One region of the Micrococcus sp. KRD096 genome, then DNA from elsewhere that is predicted to be linked to it. Evidence: riboswitches for the same ligand, from Rfam matches in the RefSeq annotation. Region 1 holds a riboswitch; the other holds the start of a gene.
What was found. A riboswitch is a leader RNA that binds a small molecule or an ion and turns the genes downstream of it on or off. The one in region 1 is predicted to bind S-adenosylmethionine.
Positions count from the first base shown of each region.

Region 2: another riboswitch for S-adenosylmethionine. It lies ahead of J1M41_RS00015 (bifunctional o-acetylhomoserine/o-acetylserine sulfhydrylase); the one in region 1 lies ahead of J1M41_RS02150 (flavin reductase family protein).

Region 1 covers NZ_JABFAY010000003.1:73,310-80,629, reverse strand. Annotated here, with positions in the region: partial or broken gene J1M41_RS02160 (MFS transporter) at 1-960, shown strand, start outside; gene J1M41_RS02155 (cold-shock protein) at 1,175-1,378, opposite strand; gene J1M41_RS02150 (flavin reductase family protein) at 1,617-2,141, opposite strand; SAM riboswitch class IV at 2,215-2,334, opposite strand; gene J1M41_RS11970 (hypothetical protein) at 2,527-3,141, shown strand; gene J1M41_RS02140 (RNA-binding S4 domain-containing protein) at 3,189-3,557, opposite strand; gene hisD (histidinol dehydrogenase) at 3,568-4,884, opposite strand; gene J1M41_RS02130 (mechanosensitive ion channel family protein) at 5,083-6,570, shown strand; gene J1M41_RS02125 (universal stress protein) at 6,587-7,123, opposite strand; gene J1M41_RS02120 (MBL fold metallo-hydrolase) at 7,196-7,320, opposite strand, start outside.
Region 2 covers NZ_JABFAY010000001.1:87-7,406, forward strand. Annotated here, with positions in the region: partial or broken gene J1M41_RS00005 (CPBP family intramembrane glutamic endopeptidase) at 1-756, shown strand, start outside; gene J1M41_RS00010 (VOC family protein) at 775-1,428, opposite strand; SAM riboswitch class IV at 1,590-1,705, shown strand; gene J1M41_RS00015 (bifunctional o-acetylhomoserine/o-acetylserine sulfhydrylase) at 1,836-3,203, shown strand; gene J1M41_RS00020 (homoserine O-acetyltransferase) at 3,200-4,330, shown strand; gene J1M41_RS00025 (SGNH/GDSL hydrolase family protein) at 4,406-5,299, opposite strand; gene J1M41_RS00030 (alpha/beta hydrolase) at 5,380-6,072, shown strand; gene J1M41_RS00035 (RNA-binding S4 domain-containing protein) at 6,125-6,367, opposite strand; gene J1M41_RS00040 (glycine--tRNA ligase) at 6,509-7,320, shown strand, end outside.

The DNA of each region.
Region 1 (7,320 bases):
GGCACCGCCGCGGCGCTCGTGCTCGGCGCCGTCGCCCCGTCCCTGCCCGTGCTGTACGCGGCGGCCGCCGTCGCGGGCGTCACGCAGGCCATCTCCAACCCCACCACGAACCGGATCATCCGGACCGTGGTGCCGCCGGAGAGGCGCATCGGGTGGGTCGGGGTGAAGCAGTCCGGCGTCCAGGCGGCCCAGCTGGTCGGCGGCCTGTTCTTCCCGGCCGCGTCCCTCGCCCTGGGCTGGACGGGCGCCACGCTGGGGGCCGCGGTGCTCATCGGGGCGCTCTGGGTGCTCGCCCTGGTCGCCGCCCCGCCGCTGCCCGGGGCTCCGCCGCCGGCCACCGGCCCCGTCGGCGGTCGACGACGGCGGGACACCTCGCCTCTGCCGGCCACGGTCTGGTTCTTCGCGGCGATCGCATTCCTCACCGGCCTGGGCATGCAGGCCACGAACACATACCTGCCGCTGTTCGCCGTCGAGACGCTGGGGATGACGCTCGTGGCCGGCGGCGCCGCGGCGGCCGTGTCCGGGGTGGTGGGGGTGCTCTCCCGGATCGGGTGGAGTCGGCGGATGAGCTCCGGAGACCGGCCCACCACCCTGCTGACCGTGATCTGCCTGGGTGCCGTGGCCGGCGTCGTGGTGTTCCTCGCCGCGGACCTGCTGGACCTGCCGGCCCTGCTGTGGGTGGGCGCCGCGGTGCACGGCTTGACGGTGCTGGGCGCCAACGTGGTGATCAACGCGGGCCTGCTGAGCGAGGTGCCGGCCGAGCGGCTCGGCCGTGCGACCGGGGCGAACTCGATGGGCATGTACGCCGGCTTCGCCCTGGGCCCGCTGCTGATGGGCGTGCTGCGCGACGTCACGGGCGACTACCGGGCCGGCTTCGCGGTCGTCGCGGCCGGGTATCTGCTGGCCCTGGGCGTGGTGCTGCTGCTGCGTCGCCACGTGGGCCGGCGGGGCGCGGCCTGACGCGCAGGGCCAGGACGAGACCCACCGCGGAGGACCGCGCCTCAGCGACATCACCGCAGTGCAGCCCTGCGGTGATGTCGCAGCGCCGCGGTCGAACGGGCGTACGGCGGAGTGCGGCGCAGTGCGCGGGCGTGCGGGACGCACGGAAGCGCACACGACGACGCCCCCGGTCCATACGGACCGGGGGCGTCGGAAGCCGTGCGTCAGGCGAAGATCAGAGCTTCGTCACGTTGGCGGCCTGGAGGCCCTTGGGGCCGTCCTGGGTCTCGAACTCGACGCGGTCGTTCTCCTGGAGCTCCTTGAAGCCCCCGCCCTGGATGGCGGAGAAGTGCACGAACACGTCCGCGGAGTTGTCCTCGGGGGCGATGAAGCCGTAGCCCTTCTCAGCGTTGAACCACTTGACAGTACCGACAGCCATGATGGTGTCCTTTCGATGTGCCCCCGCGGTGCGGTGGCGGTGTTGGACCGCGGCCCGGATGTGGGACGCGGGTGAAGCGGCGAGACTGAACCGCTTGCCCAACACTCATCGACGCCGGCGATGCCGGGCTGACGAGCAGTGAAGATGGCGGGATACAGCTTGATCAACTTCAGGCTCCATCATTGCACGGATCTCGCCGACCGGGAACCAGGGGCCCGATTGTTCACCTGGAGTTCGCTCAGAGCGCGCGCAGGCCGTGGAAGAGATTGCGGTGCAGGGCGGCCGGGGGAGCGGCGTCCGTGTGATCCGCCAAGGCCGTCACCTCCAGCAGCACCACCGTGTGGTCGCCCGCCGGGACCTCGGCGTGCACCCGCGTCTCGAGCCAGAGCGAGGAGCCCCCGATCAGCAGGGCGTCGTGCGGGCTGCGGTGCACGTCGAGACCGGCGAAGCGGTCGCCCTCGCGGGCGGCCAGCTGACGGCACAGCGGCGTCTGGTCCGCCGCGAGCAGGGAGACGCCGATCGCCCCGGCCCGGCGCAGGCGCGGCCAGGTGCGGGAGCTGTTCTGTGCGGAGAAGGACACGAGGGCCGGCTCCCAGGAGATGCCCACGCCGAAGGACGAGGACACCATCACCTCGGGGACGTCGTCGGCGAGGCCCGCCAGCGCGACGACCCCGGTGGGGAATGCCGAGAGGCCGGAGCGGAGGTTGCCGAGGGACAGGTCGGTGTCCCACGCGGCGGTGTGGGGTTCGTGGGTCAGGGTCATGGCGCGCGTCCTCTTCCGATGACTGGCGCGGCTCCGCAGACGGCGGGAACGCGGATCGCCCGGATCCGCGGAGGCGCGGTACTTGCCCGTCGGGGTGTCCGAGGGGCCGAATCATCACCTGGAGCACCCCACTACTGCGTGAGAGGGTTGCCGTCCCGCCGGCCAGGGCCGTGAATGACGGGAACTCGTGATTCTGGGGATCAGCCTACGGAGGGGTCCGTGGGGTGGTCAAAGCGCGGCGGTCGCGCGGCGTCATCCGAGCTGCCCGATGTGATGCTTGACACACCGCGCATCGCCAGCCAGGATCAAGCCACTCGAGAGGGGGGCTCGAGACCGCAGCCCGCGGCCCCGCAATCGGTTCTCTGAGAGGGATCGGATCATGCGGATGGACATCGAGAAGAAGCGTGCGGCATTGTCGGCCGCCGTGGTCGTCGCGGCTCTCCTCGGTATCGCCATCTCGGGATGCTCCGCTTCCCCGGGCAGCGTCTCCTCCACCGCGAAGGCATCCACCGCTGCGGCGTCCTCCGTCACCGTGACGTCAGCGGCCCCCTCGGCAACCCGGTCGGCCTCCGCCACCGGTTCGTCCGCGTCGTCACCCGCCGGTGAAGAAGCACTCCCCGCCGCGCTGTTCGAGGAGGACGGGATGACGTTGGTCGAGTACACGCGCCGGCATCCGGATGCGGACCATCTCGACCCGGAGAAGGAGTCCGTCCTGGAGGAGGCGGTCGGGACGGGCACACAGCAGATCACCGTGGACGCTCAACAGGGTGCGGTCCTTCGGGTCATCGTGCTGTGTCCTTCGGATGCCACCGGTGAGACGGAGATCCTGACCTCACGGGGTGGCGGGGGAACGAAGACCTGGATGGCCGGATCGGAGGCGCTGTGCGGCGGCTGGTCGGCGGCGACTCCCCCCGTGGATGAGGCGGGGCCGATGACGTTCACCGTCACGGTGGACAACGACAAGCCGTTCCGGATGGTGCTGACCGCACCCTCCGCATGAGGCCGCCATCACGACGGCGGATGACGGCGCGGGGAGGACGGAGGCGCTCAGCGTCGGTCGCGGCCGCGCAGCGCGTCCAGCTGCCGGCGGTCCCGTTTGGTGGGCCGGCCCGCGCCCCGCTCGCGGTACGGCACCGCGAGCAGCTCACGCGGCACGGGCGGCGGGGAGTGGTCCACGTACTGCTGCCGGGCCACGGGGGCGCCCACCCGCTTGGCGATCAGCCCCGTGACCTCCAGGATCCGCTCGCGTCCGTCCTGGCGCACCCGCACCCGGTTCCCGACGACGACGGGCGTCGCCGCCTTCACGGGCTCGCCGTCGATGCGCACGTGGCCTGCGCGCACGGCCGCCGTGGCCGCCGACCTGGTCTTGTACAGCCGCACGGCCCACAGCCACGCGTCGATGCGGACGCCGCTCACGCCCGCCCCCTCACGCGAAGCGGGCGCGGATCGCGGCGCCGTGCGCGGGCAGGCGCTCGTCCTCGGCCAGCACGCCGATCCCGTCCGCGACCTCCTTGAGCCCGGTCTCCGTGTAGCGGATGCGCTGCTGCAGGCGCAGGAACGTCACCGTGTTCAGACCGGAGGAGTGCCGGGCCGTCCCCGAGGTGGGGAGCACATGGTTGGACCCGGCCGAGTAGTCGCCCAGCGGCACGGGGGCGTGCGGGCCCACGAACACGGCGCCGGCGTTGCGGATGCGCCCCACGAGGGCCTCGGGGTCGCGCGTCTGGATCTCGAGGTGCTCGGTGGCGTAGCGGTCGGAGACCTCCACGGCCTGGTCCATGTCCCGCACCAGCAGCACGCCGGACTGGGGGCCGGTGAGGGCCTCGCGGATCTGATCCTCGTGGAACGCCCCGGGCACCTGCGCCTCGATCGCCGCCTGCACGTCCCGGAGCAGGTCCTCGGAATCGGTGATGAGCACGGAGGCGGCCAGCGGGTCGTGCTCGGACTGGCTGATCAGGTCCGCGGCCACCCAGTCGGCGCGGGCGGTGCCGTCCGCGATCACGGCGATCTCGCTCGGCCCGGCCTCGGCGTCCACGCCGATCACGCCCTGGAGCGCGCGCTTGGCGGCGGCCACGTACACGTTGCCGGGCCCCGTCACCAGGTCGACGGGCGCGCAGAGCCACCCGCCGTCGTCGTCCTGGACGCCGTGCGCCAGCATGGCCACGGCCTGGGCGCCGCCGGCCGCGTAGACCTCGTCCACGCCCAGCAGCGCGCACGCGGCGAGCACGGTGGGGTGGGGCAGGCCGCCGTGGTCCCGCTGCGGGGGTGAGGTCACCGCGAGGCTCCCCACGCCGGCGGCCTGCGCGGGCACCACGTTCATCACCACCGAGGAGGGGTACACGGCGCGGCCGCCGGGCACGTACAGGCCCACGCGGCCCACGGGGGTCCAGTGGTTCTCCACGACGGCGCCCTCGCCGAGCTCGACCGTGGAGTCCTGGGGGTGCTGGGCGTCGTGCACGAGCCGGGCCCGGTGGATCGACTCCTCCAGGGCGGCGCGCACCCGCGGGTCGAGCCCGGCCAGGGCGGCCTCGAGCGCCTCCGCGGGCACGCGCAGGGCCGGCGGACGGACACCGTCGAACCGCTCGGCCAGCTCCAGCAGGGTCTGCTCGCCGCCGTGGCGGACCCGCTCGATGATCGGGGCGACCACCGGCACCACGGAGGACACGTCCACGTTCGCCCGCGGGATGATGCGGGACAGGTCCGCGGTGGCGGTGTCGAGTGGGCGCAGGTCGGTGACGGAGAGCACGGATTCCTCCAGAGGGGCGGCGGCGGGCCGGCGGGACGGGGCGCGACGACGGCCGGGCCCGGACCGCGCGGACGGTCAGGCTCCATTGTGCTCTTCTCCGGGGTGCGTCCGGGGGCGGGTGTCAGACTGTCGTCATGGTCCTCCCCGTCCTGCCCGCCCTCGCGACCCGTCCTGGACCGCCTCCTAGCGGGCGAGACCGTGCCGTCCGGGGTGGAGGGGGACATCCAGGACGGGGCGGCCGCCACCACGCGGGCCTTCGGCGTGGAATGGGGGACGCTGCTGACCGTGCTGATGGCGTTCGCCATCGGCGCGGCGGTCGTGTACCTGGCCCTGCAGGTGGCACGCGTCGTGCTCGTGCGCCGCCCCGCGTTCCAACACGGCGCCGCGCGGCTGAGCCTGCCGGCCGCCGTCGCCGCCGGCCTGCTGGCCTCCCGGATCTGGCTCGGGGTCATGGCCGAGGAGCAGACCTGGTACCGGCCGGCGTCGTTCCTCTTGCTCATCGCCGTGGCCGCGGCGGGCGCATGGGCCGCGTGGCGCCTGGTCGGCGTGATCGAGGAGGGGATCCTCGGCCGCTACCAGGAGACCGGCGTCGAGCACCGCCGCGAGCGACGCATCCGCACGCAGACCATCCTGATCCGGCGCATCCTCAACGCGGTGATCGTGGTGGTGGCCGTCGCCGTGGTCCTGCTGGGGGTGCCCGAGGTGCGCTCGCTCGGGGCCGGCCTGCTCGCCTCCGCCGGTGTGATCTCGGTGATCGCCGGCCTGGCCGTGCAGTCCACGCTGACCAACGTGTTCGCCGGATTCCAGCTCGCCTTCACGGACGCGATCCGGGTGGGCGACGTGGTGGACATGGAGGGCGTGTTCGGCATCGTCGAGGAGATCACCCTGTCCAACGTGGTGCTCAAGCTCTGGGACGGCCGCCGCATGGTCTACCCGTCCTCGCACTTCACCACCCAGCCGTTCGAGAACTGGACGCGGGTGGGCGCCGAGGTCTCCGGCGTCGTGGAGCTGGACGTGGACTGGCGCGTGCCCATGGACGCGCTGCGCGCACGACTCACCCAGCTGCTCGAGTCCACGGACCTGTGGGACGGGCGCGAGCACGCGCTGCAGGTGACCGACGCGACCGGCGGCGTCGTGCGCATCCGCGCCGTGGTCTCCGCCCGCAACTCCGGCGACCTCTGGGACCTGCGCTGCCTCGTGCGCGAGGACCTCGTGGCCTTCCTGCGCCACGAGCACCCCGAGGGCATCGTGGTGCAGCGCATGGTGGACCGGCACCCCGCCCACGACGACGCGGCGCCCGCCTCCGAGGGATCCGACGCGGGGGCCCGCGGTGGCGACCGGACGGGTGAGCCGGGCCCGGACGGCTCCGGGGTGGCGGCCCGCGAGCCGCGCCCGCGCACCGCGCCGCTGCCGCGCGTCGACGGCGCCGATCCACGCCCGGACACCCTCACCACACCGCTGACCCGCGTGGGTGACCACTCCGGCCTGTACACCGGCTCGATGACGGCGGTGCAGCGCAACCGCGAACTCGACGGCCCGGGCGAGGAGGCGTTCGCCGAGCGGCGCGCGCAGCAGGCCAAGCAGGCGGCGGCGGACGAGGCCGGGCGGCGCAGCGGCGCCGGCTCCCACACGGACGGCCTCCTCGACGACGCCGTCACGCGCCGCCGTCAGGACGACGAGGACTGAGGCCCGGCGGGAGCGCTCAGCGCTCGAGCGTCGGGTCCCCGGGATCGACGGGCGTGAGCCGACGCCGCTCGGCCATCGGCTCGGACGCGGGCAGGCCGTGGGTGCCCGGGTCCGTCTCGGCGACGTGGCTCACGGCCTCGGGCGTGTGGTCCCCGTACTGCCGGTACTCCTTCACGCACAGCACGGGCTGATCGATCTCCTGCAGCAGCTCGTCCGAGACCGATCCCATGACGAACCGGCCGAAGCCGCCGCGGCGGCGCACGCCGATGACCACGATGGACGGGTCCAGCTCCGCGGCGACGTCCTTCATCTCCTCCACCGTGGACCGGCCGCGCGCGTACTGGCGGAACTCGGCCGTCACGCCGGAGGCGTCCAACCGGGCCTGCACGCCGCGCTGCTGCTCCTCCGTGACGAGGGACTTGGTGCGGTGCTCGCCGCCGGGGCCCGCATTGACCACCACCACGCGCTCGCCGGTGGAGCGGGCGATGTCCAGGGCGGTGTCCAGAGCGGCGTCCGCGGCCTTCGAGGGGGCGTAGCCGACGAGGATGGTCATGGGGTGCCTCCGCGGGGTCGAGGGACGGGTCTGAGGTCAGCGTAGTGGGGGCCGGGCCCGCGGCGGAGGGGCTCAGCCCTCGCGCAGGTGGCGCAGGTGCGCGGCCACCGTCTGGACGGCCACGCGGGCCACGGTGCCGGTGAGGCCGGGGTAGATGCGCGGGGCCAGGTCCTCGGGCGTGATCGTCGCCGCCTCGG
Region 2 (7,320 bases), on a different contig from region 1:
TACGCGATCGTCCAGCTCATCGACAAGGCCACCCAGGCCCCGCTCGGCGAGCAGACCACCGTCCTCAACCCGGCCCTGGCCGACCGCTGGGCCTTCGACCTGACCTATCAGCTGCTCGGCATCGGGTTCGCGCTGGTGCCGGTGGCCCTGGTGCTGCACCTGATGCACCTGCGCGGCCGGAACCCGTTCCGGGTGCTCGGCCTCGACCTGCGCCGCCCCGGCCGCGACCTGGCCTGGGGCCTGGGCCTGTTCGCGGCCATCGGGCTGGGCACGCTCGGCGTCTACGCCGCCGGCCGGGCCCTGGGGATCACGACGGCGATCGTCGGCTCGGCGCTCGGTCAGAGCTGGTACCAGGTGCCGGTCCTGCTGCTCTCCGCGCTGCGGCACGGACTGCTGGAGGAGGTCATCGTGGGCGCCTGGCTCGTCGACCGGCTCGGGTATCTGCAGCGGCTGCGCGCCGCGGGCCTGGCGCGCGATCCGGCGCCGGCCGTGCCGTCGTCGTGGGTGAGCGCCGAGGGGCTGTACCTGCCGACCCGCGCGGCCGTCGTGGTGTTCGCCCTCGCGCTGCTGCGCGGGGCGTACCACCTGTACCAGGGGATCGGGCCGGGCGTGGGCAACGCCCTGATGGGCGTGGTGTTCGCGCTCGTGTTCCTGCGGGTGCGCCGGGTGATGCCGCTGGTCATCGCGCACACGCTGCTGGACGCCGTCGGGTTCGTCGGCTACCCGCTGCTGGCGCGGGCGGGGCTGCTCGGTTGACCGGCCCCGCCCCCGCGCTCAGAGCGTGATCTCACCCTTCGGGGTGCGGAAGGTGACCGAGACGATCCCCGGGGTGCCGGAGGGCGCGACGTACTCGATGTTCACGTCCTGGACCTGGCCGTCCTCGTCCTCGCCGCCCAGCCACTCGGCGAGGCGCTCGGGGGAGCCGGCGATGTTCAGGTGCTCGATGGTGGCCTGCGGCTCGGCCGCCTGCGAGGGGTGCATGTCCTCCTGACCGTCGGCCCAGCGCAGGATGTACGGCAGCTGCGGGTCCGCGAGGGTGCCCTTGATGCCGATCTGGCGCCAGGACAGCTCGCGGCCGTCCGGGAAGCGACGGTTGCCGGGGACGGCCTCGCGGCCGAGGCGGCGCTCGAACCGGCCGATGTCCGGGGTGGCCACGGCCCAGCTCATCCAGCCCCCGCCCTGCTCGGTGCGGGCGCGCACGAGCTGGCCGAACGGCGCGCTGAGGGAGGCCGGGTGGTCCAGGGCCTCGACGACCTCCAGATACTGCCCCTCCGTCATGGGAAACAGTGCGTTCTGGGTGCCGAAACGTGGGTGGACACCGCCCTTGATCCGCTCGATGCCCAGCGTCTCGGCGATGCGGGCGACCGTGGCGTCCAGGCCCTCGGGGCCGGCGGCGTAGGACACGTGGTCCATGCGACAGGTGTGCACTGCGCTGTTCCTCTCCGTTCCCGGGCTGCCCCGGGGGTTGACCTGGTGCGAGTCCAGGGGGTCGAGCCCTTGACGGGTCGGGCGCCCCGTGCGGAGAGCGTATCCGCGTGTGACACGCGTGACGAAATCGTGGCGGGGCGGCGGGCTACACTCGGAGGCACGGTCACGAGAGTCAGCAACAGGCCCCGGCATGCTGACCGGCAACCCTCCTTCCGCGGTGGGGTGCCCCGGGTGACGACCAGGCCGGCCCCACAACGGACGCCGGCAAGCGCGGGCCGATCCCACGGCCCCTCTCGACGGCGCCGGGTCATCACCGGCACCTCGACGACGCCGGTCCCCGGATCGGCACGTCGGCCGGCGGGCGGGGCGGCCGGGTCCGGCCCCTGAACCCTTCAGGAGGGTCCGCCATGACCGACCAGACCACCCCGACCCCCGACGCCTGGGGCTTCTCCACCGCGCAGGTCCACGCGGGCGTCGCCGTCGGCCAGCACGCCTTCGGTGCGACCGCCCTGCCGATCTTCCAGACCACCTCCTACGACTTCCCGTCCGCCCAGGTGGCCGCGGACCGGTTCGCACTCAAGGACCTCGACCCGCTCTACACCCGCATCGGCAACCCGACGCAGGGCCCGGTGGAGGAGAAGATCGCCGCGCTCGAGGGCGGTGTGGGCGCGCTGCTGCTGGCCTCCGGCCAGGCGGCGACGACGTTCGCGATCCTCAACCTCGCCGGCGCCGGCGACCACGTGGTCGCCTCGGCCAGCCTGTACGGCGGCACGCAGAACCTGTTCAAGCACACCCTCGCCAAGGTCGGCGTCGAGACGACGTTCGTGACCGACCCGGACGACGTCGAGTCCTGGCGCGCCGCCGTCCGCCCGAACACCAAGGCGTTCTTCGGCGAGACCCTCGGCAACCCGCGCGGCGACGTCCTGGACGTGCGCGCCGTCGCCGACGCCGCCCACGAGGCCGGCGTGCCGCTGATCGTGGACAACACGCTGGCCACCCCGTACCTGCTGCGTCCGATCGAACACGGCGCCGACGTCGTCACCCACTCCGCCACGAAGTACCTCGGCGGGCACGCCGCGGCCATCGCGGGCGTGATCGTCGACGCCGGCACGTTCGACTACGCGCAGCACGCCGAGCGGTACCCCGGCTTCAACGAGCCGGACGAGTCGTACCACGGCCTCGTCTACGCGCGGGACCTCGGGGTGGGCTCGCCGCTCGGCGCCAACCTGGCCTTCATCCTCAAGGCGCGCGTGCAACTGCTGCGCGACTACGGCTCGGCCATCTCCCCGTTCAACGCGTTCCTGGTGAACCTCGGCCTGGAGACCCTGTCCCTGCGCATGGAGCGGCAGGTGGCCAACGCGGCCGCCGTCGCGCGCTGGCTCGAGGGCCGCGACGACGTCGAGCACGTGGTCTACGCCGGCCTGGAGTCCAGCCCGTGGCACGAGCGCGCCCAGCGCTACCTGCCGAAGGGCGCGGGCGCGTTCGTCTCCTTCGAGATCGCGGGCGGCCGCGAGGCCGGGGCCGCGTTCGTGGACGGGCTCACCCTGCACCACCACGTGGCCAACATCGGCGACGTCCGCTCGCTCGTGGTGCACCCGGCCTCGACCACCCACTCCCAGCTCGCCGACGACGAGCAGCGCGCCGCCGGCGTCACCCCCGGCCTGGTGCGGCTCTCGCTCGGCGTGGAGGACATCGAGGACATCCTCGCCGACCTCGAGCGCGGCTTCGCGGCCGCCGCCCGCCGCGGCGACGACGACGCGGGGGAGCGGGCATGACCGCCGTCGCCACGCGTCCGTCGCGCACCGCGCTGCCCCGCGGCGGCCGCCACCGCCTGCGGGTCGGCGAGCTGCGCACCGAGACCGGCGGGCTGCTGCCCGACGTCGAGCTGGCCTACGAGACCTGGGGCACCCTCGCCGCCGACGGCGCCAACGCCGTGCTCGTGCTGCACGCCCTCACCGGCGACGCGCACGTGGCCGCGCACGAGGAGGACCCGACGCCGGGCTGGTGGGACGCCCTCGTCGGCCCGGGCCGCGCCGTGGACACGGACCGGTGGTTCGTGGTCGCCCCCGCCATGATCGGCGGCTGCCACGGCTCCACCGGGCCCTCGACGCCGGCCCCCGACGGGCGGCCCTGGGGCTCCCGGTTCCCGTTCCTCACGCTGCGGGACGCGGTCGAGGCCGAGCGACGCCTGGCCGACCACCTCGGGATCGGCGCGTGGCGCGCCGTGATCGGCGGATCGATGGGCGGGGCCCGCGCCCTCGAGTGGGCCGCGACCCACCCCGCGCGCGTCGCCGGGGTGGGTGTGCTGGCCGCCACCGCGGCCTCCTCCGCCGACCAGATCGCGTGGGGGCAGGCGCAGACGGCGGCCATCCGCCTCGACCCGGACTTCGAGGGCGGCGACTACTACCCCGGCCCCGGCCCCGTGGCCGGCCTGGGCATCGCCCGGCGCATCGCCCACACCACCTACCGCACGGCGGGCGAGCTCGGCCAGCGGTTCGGCCGGGAACCGCAGGGCGTCGAGGACCCGTTCGGCGCCGTCGTCGGGGTGCCGGGCGGGCGCGGGCGCTACGCCGTGGAGTCCTACCTGGACCACCAGGCGGCCAAGCTCGCCGACCGGTTCGACGCGAACTCCTACCTCGTGGTCACCGAGGCCCTCATGGGCCACGACGTCGGGCGCGGGCGCGGCGGCGTGGCGGCGGCGCTCGCGGACTACCGGGGCCGGGCGTTCGTGGCCGCCGTCGACTCGGACCGGCTCTACCTGCCGGCCGAGTCCGAGGCGCTCGCGGCGGCGCTGCCCGCGCGGCCGCCGGTGCACACGATCGCCTCGCCCATCGGCCACGACGGGTTCCTCACCGAATACGGCCAGGTGGCCGACACGCTGAAGCGCACCCTCGCCCTCTGAACTTTCGTTCGGGAAACGGCGGCGTGTCGCGGCACTGTCGTTCGGGAAACGGCCACCGGTCCCCGCCGGCCGGGCTCAGGGCTCGACGATGTCCAGCGGCTCGGTGTGGTCCGAGCCCTGCGGCATCGGCGCGCCGAAGAGCGGCTCGGGGACGGGGCGCTTGGCCGTGACGCCGTCGCCCGAGGAGACGCCGCGGAGGCGGCGGACCACCCACGGCGCCAGGTGCGTGCGCACCCATGCGGCGTCCGACGCGCGGGCCGCGCGCCACGTGCGCGGCGCCGGCGGGGAGAGGCGCAGGTGCTCGAGGCCGTGCTCCACGCCGAGGGTGTCCAGCACCATCGCGGCGATCGTGTGGTGGCCGAGCGCAGAGAAGTGCAGGCGGTCCTCGGCCCACATCTCCCGCCGGGCGAGGTCCTTGAGCGACCACATGTCCGGCACCAGCGCGTCGTGCCGCAGCGCGATGGTGCGCACGTTCTCGTTGTAGATCGCCACGGTGCCGCGGATGCGGCCGATGACGGGCGTGCCCTTCACGTCGGTCGCGTTGAACAGCAGCACGGTGGCGCCGTCGGAGGCCAGACGCTCGACGACGGCGTCCAACCGGACCGCGATCTCGTCCGGGTCCGCGCCGCGCAGGATGTCGTTGCCGCCCGCGCAGACGCTGATGAGGTCCGGCCGCAGGGCGAGCGCCGGCTCCACCTGGTCCTCGGCGATCTGGTCCAGCAGCTTCCCGCGGACCGCCAGGTTGGCGTAGGCCAGGTCCTCGCCGGGCGGCGTCAGGCGGGAGAGCTCCTCGGCCAGGCGGTCGGCCCAGCCGCGGTGGTAGCCGGGACGGTCCGGGTCCGGGTCGCCGATGCCCTCGGAGAACGAGTCCCCGATGGCGACGTAGCGGCGCCACGGATGGGCGGCGGGGTCGTCGACCGGGGTCGCGTCGGAGGCGTGCGGAGGCTGGGAGGAGGATGGGTTACCCACGGGTAGGATTCTGCCCACGTCGCGCGGGAGGGGTCAACCTCCGGGAGGGGCCGACCGTGCCGCTCGCTAGGCTGGCGGACGTGAACGCGAACCCCACCCCCGCCGTCGAGCCCGTCGTCCGCTGGTCCCGCCCCGAGGGCGAGCGCACCGAGGACCTGCTGATCGTCCTGCACGGCTACGGCGCGAACGAGGACGACCTGTTCGGCCTCGTCCCGCACCTGCCCGAGCACGTCACGGTGGCCGCCGTGCGCGCGCCCCTGCCCCTGCAGCCGGGCTCCCACGCCTGGTTCCCGCTCTCCCAGGACCCCGTCACGGGCGAGCTGGGCTCCACCGCCGAGCCGGTCCGCGAGGCCGTCGAGGCCCTGCACGCCTGGGTGCAGGCGGTGCGCGGGGACTTCCGCACCGTCTCCCTGCTCGGCTTCTCGCAGGGCATGGCGATGGCCACGTCGCTGCTGCGCCTGGACCCGGAGGCCTACGCGTGCACCGTGGCGCTGTCCGGCTTCGTGGTGGACCCGGAGCTCACCGAGCCGCGGCTGCGCGAGCTGTTCACCCGCGACGACGACGTCGCCCGCGTCCGACCGAAGGTCTTCTGGGGCCGCGGCCAGGAGGACCCGATCATCTCCGAGCCCCGGGTCGAGGAGACCCATGCCTGGCTGAACGCCCACGTGGACCTCATGAAGATCGTCTACGCCGGGCTCGGCCACGCGATCAACGAGCAGGAGCTGGGCCACGTGAAGGAGTACCTCGCCCACATGGTGCCGCCCCGCGGCTGACGCACCGGACACGCTCGACGACGGCGCCGCGGCCGCCCGACGGGGCGTCGGCTCAGGCCTGCCCGGCCTGGACGACGAACGCCTCGCCGGCGAACTCGACGACGTCCCCGTCGTGCAGCTGGGCGCCGCGGCGCGTCTCCACCGCGCCGTTGACGGTGACGAGCCCGTCGGTGACGACGTCGCGGGCCATGGCCCCGTCCTCCACGAGGGAGGCGAGCTTGAGCGCCTGGCCGAGGCGGATGGACTCGTCACGGATGGGCAGGGGCTGGGCGTCGGGTGCGTTCGTCTCGGTCATGGTGTCCATCATGGCCGGTAGGCTGGACGGGATCGACCGGCGCGCCGCGCCGGAACGGGCCCGCCGCCTCGAAGGCGGCCGGGCGCCGTCGTCGTCGTGATCCCCTCCCGCCCCGCCGATGAGTACGGAAGTGATGCCCCCATGGCTGCCAAGTCCCCGCTGGACAACGTCATCAACCTCGCCAAGCGCCGAGGCTTCGTGTTCCAGGCCGGTGAGATCTACGGCGGTTCGCGCTCCGCGTGGGACTACGGGCCCCTGGGTGTGGAGCTGAAGGAGAACATCAAGGCGGAATGGTGGAAGACCTTCGTGCGCTCCCGCGAGGACATGGTGGGCCTGGACTCCTCCATCATCCTGCCGCGCGCGGTGTGGGAGGCCTCCGGCCACGTCGAGACCTTCACCGACCCGCTCGTGGAGTGCACCCAGTGCCACAGGCGCCACCGCCAGGACCACCTGCTCGAGGCGTTCGAGGCCAAGAAGGGCCGGCCGGCCGAGGGCATGGCCGAGATCGTGTGCCCGGACTGCGGCACCCAGGGCGCCTGGACCGAGCCGCAGCTGTTCTCGGGCCTGGTCAAGACCTACCTCGGCCCCGTGGACAACGAGGAGGGCCTGCACTACATGCGCCCGGAGACGGCGCAGGGCATCTTCGTGAACTTCCTCAACGTGCTGGGCGCGGCCCGGAAGAAGCCGCCGTTCGGCATCGGCCAGATCGGCAAGGCGTTCCGCAACGAGATCACCCCGGGCAACTTCATCTTCCGCACCCGTGAGTTCGAGCAGATGGAGATCGAGTACTTCGTGCCGCCGGCCGAGGCGGGCCAGCACTTCGACCGCTGGGTCGAGGACTGCTGGGACTGGTTCATCGACCTCGGCATCGACCCCGCGCACCTGCGCAAGTTCGACGTCCCCGCGGACGAGCGGGCGCACTACTCGGACGCCACGATCGACCTCGAATACGA